2 regions of the Streptomyces sp. NPDC005791 genome follow, and region 1 is predicted to be linked to the other one. Evidence: riboswitches for the same ligand, from Rfam matches in the RefSeq annotation. Region 1 holds a riboswitch; the other holds the start of a gene.
The links. Region 1 has a riboswitch for S-adenosylmethionine ahead of thrC (threonine synthase). Riboswitches for the same ligand answer to the same signal wherever they lie in the genome.
Positions count from the first base shown of each region.

Region 2: linked by a shared signal. The riboswitch ahead of ACFYSH_RS21510 (aminotransferase class V-fold PLP-dependent enzyme) and the one ahead of thrC (threonine synthase) in region 1 are both predicted to bind S-adenosylmethionine.

Region 1 covers NZ_JBIAIP010000001.1:136,835-140,233, forward strand. The annotation lists gene ACFYSH_RS00740 (trehalose-6-phosphate synthase) at 1-183, opposite strand, end outside; gene ACFYSH_RS00745 (glucosyl-3-phosphoglycerate synthase) at 253-1,203, opposite strand; SAM riboswitch class I at 1,357-1,484, shown strand; gene thrC (threonine synthase) at 1,503-2,801, shown strand; gene ACFYSH_RS00755 (MoaD/ThiS family protein) at 2,831-3,106, shown strand.
Region 2 covers NZ_JBIAIP010000010.1:284,070-287,468, forward strand. The annotation lists gene ACFYSH_RS21510 (aminotransferase class V-fold PLP-dependent enzyme) at 1-1,324, opposite strand, end outside; SAM riboswitch class IV at 1,507-1,624, opposite strand; gene trpD (anthranilate phosphoribosyltransferase) at 1,709-2,773, opposite strand; gene ACFYSH_RS21520 (cytochrome bc complex cytochrome b subunit) at 2,898-3,399, opposite strand, start outside.

The DNA.
Region 1 (3,399 bases):
CGCCTCGCGGTCACCGTCGCTCAGGGCGGCGCACACCCACAGCTTGTCGTCGACGGCGCTGAGGCCGGAGACGAGTCCGCCCCCGCCCCGCTTCGAGTCGAGCGTGCCGTCCTCCCGCAGCGCGTACGACACGGGGCCGCGGTTGGACGCGACGAGGACCTGGGCGGAGTGCTCGGAGACCATGTACCCGAACCTAGCCCGTAACGGAAGCCTCCAAACGTGAGGTGACCGTGGAGGCGGCCCGAAGAACCGTTACGCCGCACTCCGCGACGCGTACTCGGGTATGTCCCCCATGGGCGGCCTTTCCTCCGTGTCCACCGCATGGGTGTGCGGGAGGAAACCGTCGGGGCCCCGCTCGAACTGGATGATCTCGGGCCGTACGAGCGGTCCCCGGGACAGCCTCAGCTGCGCCGTGCGGTAGATCGCGGCGGCCATCCGGCCGAGGGCCTGACCGTCCTGGTGGCGGTGTTTGCGTACCCCGACGTCGACCTGCGCCAGCGCGTCCAGGCCGACCGTGTGCAGCGCGTCGACGAGGAGTCCCAGCTCCACTCCGTAACCGACCGGGAAGGGGAGCCGCTCCAGCAGGGAGCGCCGCACCGCGTATTCGCCGCCCAGCGGCTGGACGAAACCTGCCAGGCGGGGCCAGTGCAGATTCAGCAGGGGGCGCGCCACCAGCTCGGTCACCCGGCCGCCCTGGCCTGCGACTTCGCCCAGCGGGCGGTCGTACATGGCCTTGACGAGGTGCACCGAGGGGTCGGTCAGCAACGGGCCGACGATCCCGGAGACGACCTCTGCGGAGAAGTCCCTGAGGTCCGCGTCGACGAAGCAGACGATCTCCCCGCTGGTCACCAGGAGTGATCGCCACAGGACCTCGCCCTTGCCGGGCAGGGCGGGTATCCGCGGCAGGATCGCGTCCCGGTGCACGACCCGGGCGCCGGCCCGCCGCGCCTCCTCGGCGGTGGCGTCGGTGGATCCGGAATCGATCACCACCAGCTCGTCGACGAGCTGGACCTTCTCCATCAGCTCGCGCCGGATCTCCGCGACGATCGTGCCGACCGTCGCCTCCTCGTTCAGAGCGGGCAGCACGACGCTCACGCGCGAGCGGTGCGGATCCTTCGCCCGCGCGGCCGTGAGCCGGTCGAGCGGGCGGTCGGCGGCGGACCAGGAACGCCTGGTCAGCCAGCATTCCACCTCTTCCAGCACGGTCGATACTCCCTGTATGTGATCCATCTCGCGGTTCGGACGACTATCTCAACCGTCCAGTGCTTCGGTTACAGTCTTGAACAACGCGGACGACCCTCGCATCTCGGGGTCGGTCCGCGAAAAAACGCCCGGACCCATGGTCCGGTGCCATAGCGCTCATCCAGAGGGACTGAGGGAACGGCCCGTTGAAGTCCCGGCAACCCTCCTGCCGACCGCGAGGTCACGGTGGGGAAGGTGCCAATTCCGTCTTGCGGCGAAATACGTCGCAAGGAAGATGAGGAGAAAGGGCCTCCGCCATCATGGCCGTGCAGACAGTTGCAGCGAACACCAATTCTTCCGCCGTGGACCTCGGTCCCGCCGCAGCACTTTCCTGCCGCGAATGCGGCGAGCGTTTCGACCTCGGCCCCATTTTCGCCTGCGCGTCCTGTTTCGGGCCGCTCGAAGTGGCGTACGACCTGCCGAGCGGCTCCCCCGAAGAGCTGAAGAAGCGCATCGCCGAGGGTCCGAACAACATCTGGCGCTATGCGCCGCTGCTGCCCGTCCCCTCCGATGTCGCGGACAAGCCCAACATCAACCCCGGCTTCACGAAGCTGGTCAAGGCCGACAACCTCGCCCGCGAGCTGGGCGTGACCGGCGGTCTGTACGTCAAGGACGACTCCGGCAACCCGACGCACTCCTTCAAGGACCGTGTCGTCGCCATCGCCGTCGAGGCCGCACGCGCCTTCGGATTCACCACCCTCTCCTGCTCCTCCACCGGCAACCTCGCCGGCGCGGTGGGCGCCGCCGCGGCCCGCGCCGGCTTCCGCTCCTGTGTGTTCATCCCGCACGACCTGGAGCAGGGCAAGGTCGTCATGGCCGCGGTGTACGGCGGCGAACTGGTCGGCATCGAGGGCAATTACGACGACGTCAACCGCTTCTGCTCGGAGCTCATCGGCGACCCGCTCGGCGAGGGCTGGGGCTTCGTCAACGTCAACCTGCGGCCGTACTACGGCGAGGGCTCCAAGACCCTGGCCTACGAGATCTGCGAGCAGCTCGGCTGGCAGCTGCCCGACCAGCTCGTGATCCCGATCGCGTCCGGCTCACAGCTCACGAAGATCGACAAGGGTCTGCAGGAGCTGATCAAGCTCGGCCTCGTCGAGGACAAGCCGTACAAGATCTTCGGCGCACAGGCCGAGGGCTGCTCCCCGGTCTCCACCGCCTTCAAGGCCGGCCACGACGTCGTGCGCCCGCAGAAGCCGAACACCATCGCCAAGTCCCTGGCGATCGGCAACCCGGCCGACGGCCCCTACGTCCTGGACATCGCCCGGCGCACCGGCGGAGCCGTCGAGGACGTCGACGACGAGCAGGTCGTCGATGCGATCAAGCTGCTGGCCCGCACCGAGGGCATCTTCGCCGAGACGGCGGGCGGGGTGACGGTCGGTGTGACGAAGAAGCTGATCGACGCGGGACTGCTCGACCCGACACTGACCACCGTCGTCCTGAACACCGGCGACGGGCTGAAGACGCTCGACGCGGTGGCCCCGACGACCGGTCTGTCCGCGACGATCCGGCCGAGCCTGGACGCGTTCCGCGACGCGGGCCTCGCAGCCGCCAACTGACCACCCGAGAGACCGAGGAAGGCACCCACATGAGCGTCAAGGTCCGTATCCCCACCATCCTCCGCACCTACACGGGCGGTCAGGCCGAGGTCCCGGCCGAGGGTGCGACCCTCTCCGAGGTCCTCGCGTCCCTGGAGCAGAACCACCCGGGCATCGGCGCCCGCGTCCTGGACGACCAGGGCAAGCTGCGCCGTTTCGTCAACGTGTACGTCAACGACGACGACGTGCGCTTCGAGGGCGGCCTGGACGCGGCGACCCCGGACGGCGCGGGCGTCTCGATCATCCCGGCCGTCGCCGGAGGCTGAGGAGCGGCCGGGCCGCCGGCCGCTCAGAGTGAACAGAACGGCCCCCTCCGCGAGAGAAGCGGAGGGGGCCATTCTGTATGGTTGAGCGGGGTACAGTTGGGGAAGTCCCCGCCGCTGCCCGCGCCGCCCGCGTATGAGAACGCGCCCGGCCGCGACAAGAAGTAGCCAAAGTGAGTGCACTCCTTGTGGCGTAAGTGGCCTTTGTCCGGCCCGACTTGCCCCGGAATCCTATGACTTGCCCTCATGCGTGCGCTCGCGCGTGCCCGGATTTCTCGTCCGATTGACCTGTTGCA
Region 2 (3,399 bases), on a different contig from region 1:
AGCTCCAGCGGGCACCCTTGCTCACCAGCTCCCGGACCGCCCCCAGGAACCGCTCGATGTGCTCGTCCGGCGTGCCGGCTCCGAAGCTGACCCGGATGGCGTTCAAGGACCTCTCCCCCGGGGCGGCCTCCGGCGCGCCGCATTCACCCGGCTCCTGCGGCTCGCTGCCCAGCAGGGTCCGCACCAGCGGGTGGGCGCAGAACAGTCCGTCGCGCACCCCGATGCCGTACTCGGCGGAGAGCGCGGCGGCGAAGTGCGAGCTGTTCCACCCCTCGACCACGAAGGAGATGACGCCGACCCTCGGGGCGTCGTCACCGAACAGGGAGAGCACCTTGACGTCAGAGACCTCGGCGAGGCCCTCGCGGACCCGGGTCACCAACTGCTGCTCCCGCGTGACCAGCCGGTCGAACCCGGCCTCGGTCAGCGCCTTGCAGGCGGAGGCGATGGAGTAGACACCGATGACGTTGGGCGATCCGGCCTCGTGGCGGGCCGCGGTGGTGTGCCACTCGACGTCCACTCCGCCGTCGGTGCGCCGGGCGACCTTGCGGGAGGCGCCGCCGCCCGCGAGGTACGGCTCCGCGTCCACCAGCCAGTCGGCCCGGCCCGCGAGGACCCCCGAGCCGAAGGGGGCGTACAGCTTGTGTCCGGAGAAGGCCACCCAGTCGACGTCCAGTTCGGTGATGTCCACCGGGTGATGAGGCGCCAGCTGAGCCGCGTCGAGCACGATCCGCGCCCCGTGGGCGTGGGCCGCGGCCGCCAGTTCCCTCACCGGCCACAGCTCACCGGTGACGTTGGACGCGCCCGTGACGCAGACCAGCGCGGGGCCGTAGGGCTCCCGGTCGGCCAGGGCCCGCTCCAGCGTGGCGACCGCCTGGTCAGGGGTGCGGGGGGCGTCGAGGCAGGTCACCCGGGCGTCGCGCCAGGGCAGCAGCGAGGCGTGGTGCTCGGTCTCGAACACGAACACCTGGCAGTCGGCGGGCAGCGCGGCGGCCAGCAGGTTGAGGGAGTCGGTCGTCGAGCGGGTGAAGACCACCTGGTCGTCCGCGCGGCAGCCGAGGAACTCCGCGACGGTCACCCGGCTGCTCTCGAACAGGTCGGTGGAGAGCTGCGAGAGGTATCCGGCACCGCGGTGCACGCTGCCGTAGTACGGGGCGTAGGCAGCCACGTCGTCCCACACCCGCTGGAGCGCCGGGGCGCTGGCCGCATAGTCCAGCGCCGCATACGTGACGTCTCCGCCCGTCACCAGCGGAACCGTGACATCAGCTCCCAGAACCGGCAGCGGGGCACAAACGGACTGGTCGACGGCAGCGGTGGAGACAGACATGGCGAACTCCCGTGAAAGGCAGGCGAGATCCTCGCGACGGCGATCCGACAGGACGCAGCGGCGCGGGAAGGAAAGAAGAAAGGGGTGTGCGGAGGAGGGCGTCGCGCCCTATCGCATTCGCTTGCTCACAAGAGGCTCCCTGGGACCAGGACCCCAAGGGGTGGCATACGACGATGCCGAGGGGCCCGCGCTTGCCACAGACCTCGCTGCCTGCGGCCTGGTCTTCACCCGGGGCACCCCGCCACGGACGGAGGGTTGCCGGACAGCGGGCCGGGGCCGTAGTCGCTGTCACTCATGACCTGCGCAGCATCTTGCCATACCCACGGCGACACGCAAGGGCGCAGTCCGCGATGCGGACCGCGCCCCAGGTTCTCCCGGTCCGGTTCAGGCGTTACTGGATGCCACCCAGCGCTCCAGCGCCCGCTTGGCCGCACCCGAGTCGATCGACTCGGCGGCCCGTGCGATCTTGGCGGCGAGCTGCTCGTCGAGAGTGCCCTCGCCCGGGTCCAGCGCGACCAGCGCGGCAGCGGAGTTGAGCAGCACGGCGTCACGTACGGCGCCGGTCTCCCCGTCGAGCAGCCGACGGGCCACATCCGCGTTGTACGAGGAGTCCGCGCCACGCAGCGCCTCGACGGGAACCAGGTCGAGGCCGACGTCCCGTGGGTCGAAGGCCTCCTCGCGGACGGTGCCGTCGCGGACGATCCAGACCCGCGACGTGGCCGTGGTGGTCAGCTCGTCGAGGCCGTCGTCGCCCCGGAAGACGAGCGCCGAATTCCCCCGGTCCGCCAGCACGCCCGCGACGATGGGCGCCATCCTGGGGTCGGCGACCCCGATCGCCTGCGAGCGCACCCGGGCCGGGTTGGTGAGCGGGCCCAGAATGTTGAAGGTGGTCTGCGTGCCGAGTTCCTTGCGCGCCCTGGCCGCGTGCCGCAGGGCGGGGTGGAACTTCACCGCGAAGCAGAAGGTGATGCCCGCTTCCTCGGCGACGGCGACGACGCGCTGCGGCGTCAGTTCGAGATTGACGCCGAGCTTCTCCAGCACGTCGGAGGCGCCGCTCGCCGACGAGGAGGCGCGGTTGCCGTGCTTGACGACCTTCGCGCCCGTCCCCGCGACGACGATCGCCGACATGGTGGAGATGTTGACCGTCTTGGCCATGTCGCCGCCGGTCCCCACGATGTCGACCGTACGGCCGGGCACATCGATGGTGTGGGCGTGTTCGTACATGGCGCGGACGAGTCCGGTGACCTCGTCGACGGTCTCGCCCTTGGCGCGCAGCGCGATCGCGAATCCGGCGATCTGGACGTCCGTGGCCTCGCCGCTCATGATGCGGTCCATGGCCCACGCGGTGTCGTCCGCGCCGAGGTGCTCGCCTCGCAGGAGGGGTGTCAGCACGCCGGGCCAGGTCCGGGCCGCCACGCTGTCGCCGCCGTCCTGGGTCACCACGTTCATGGTCCGCTCCTGGGGGTCCACAGCCGATACAAGGATGCCTCCCACCCTATCCAGGCCCCGGGGCAGCGAAGAGCCCCGTCCATCGGATGGACGGGGCTCCCGCTGTGGCGGTCAGCTGAGGTGATCAGTGGTGGCCGTGGCCGCTGGTGATCTCCTTGTACTCCTCGGCAGTGGGCTTGGCGATCTGGTTGTTCTCGCCGTAGTAGCTCTTGCTGAGCCTGGCCCGCAGCCTCTGCAGCGCCGACGGCTTGCGCTGGACACCGTTCTTGTCGACCGTCGGGCCGAGCTCGAGCGGCTTGTACTGCTCGTGCGCCGTGAGCGTGTGCAGCTGCTCCTGGCTGAGCGGCTCGTGGATCTCCACGAACTCACCGTGCGGCAGGCGCTTGATGGTGCCGGACTCGCGTCCGTGCAGCACCTTCTCCTTGTCGCGGCGCTGGAGGCCGAGGCAGATCCGCCGGGTGACGATGAACGCGAGGACCGGGCCGACGAAGAAGGCGATCCGTACGAACCAGCTGATCGCGTTGAGCGACAGGTGGAAGTGGGTCGCCCAGATGTCGTTGCCGCCGCCGATCAGCATGACGAAGTAGATCGTCACCCAGGCGACACCCAGCCCGGTGCGGGTCGGA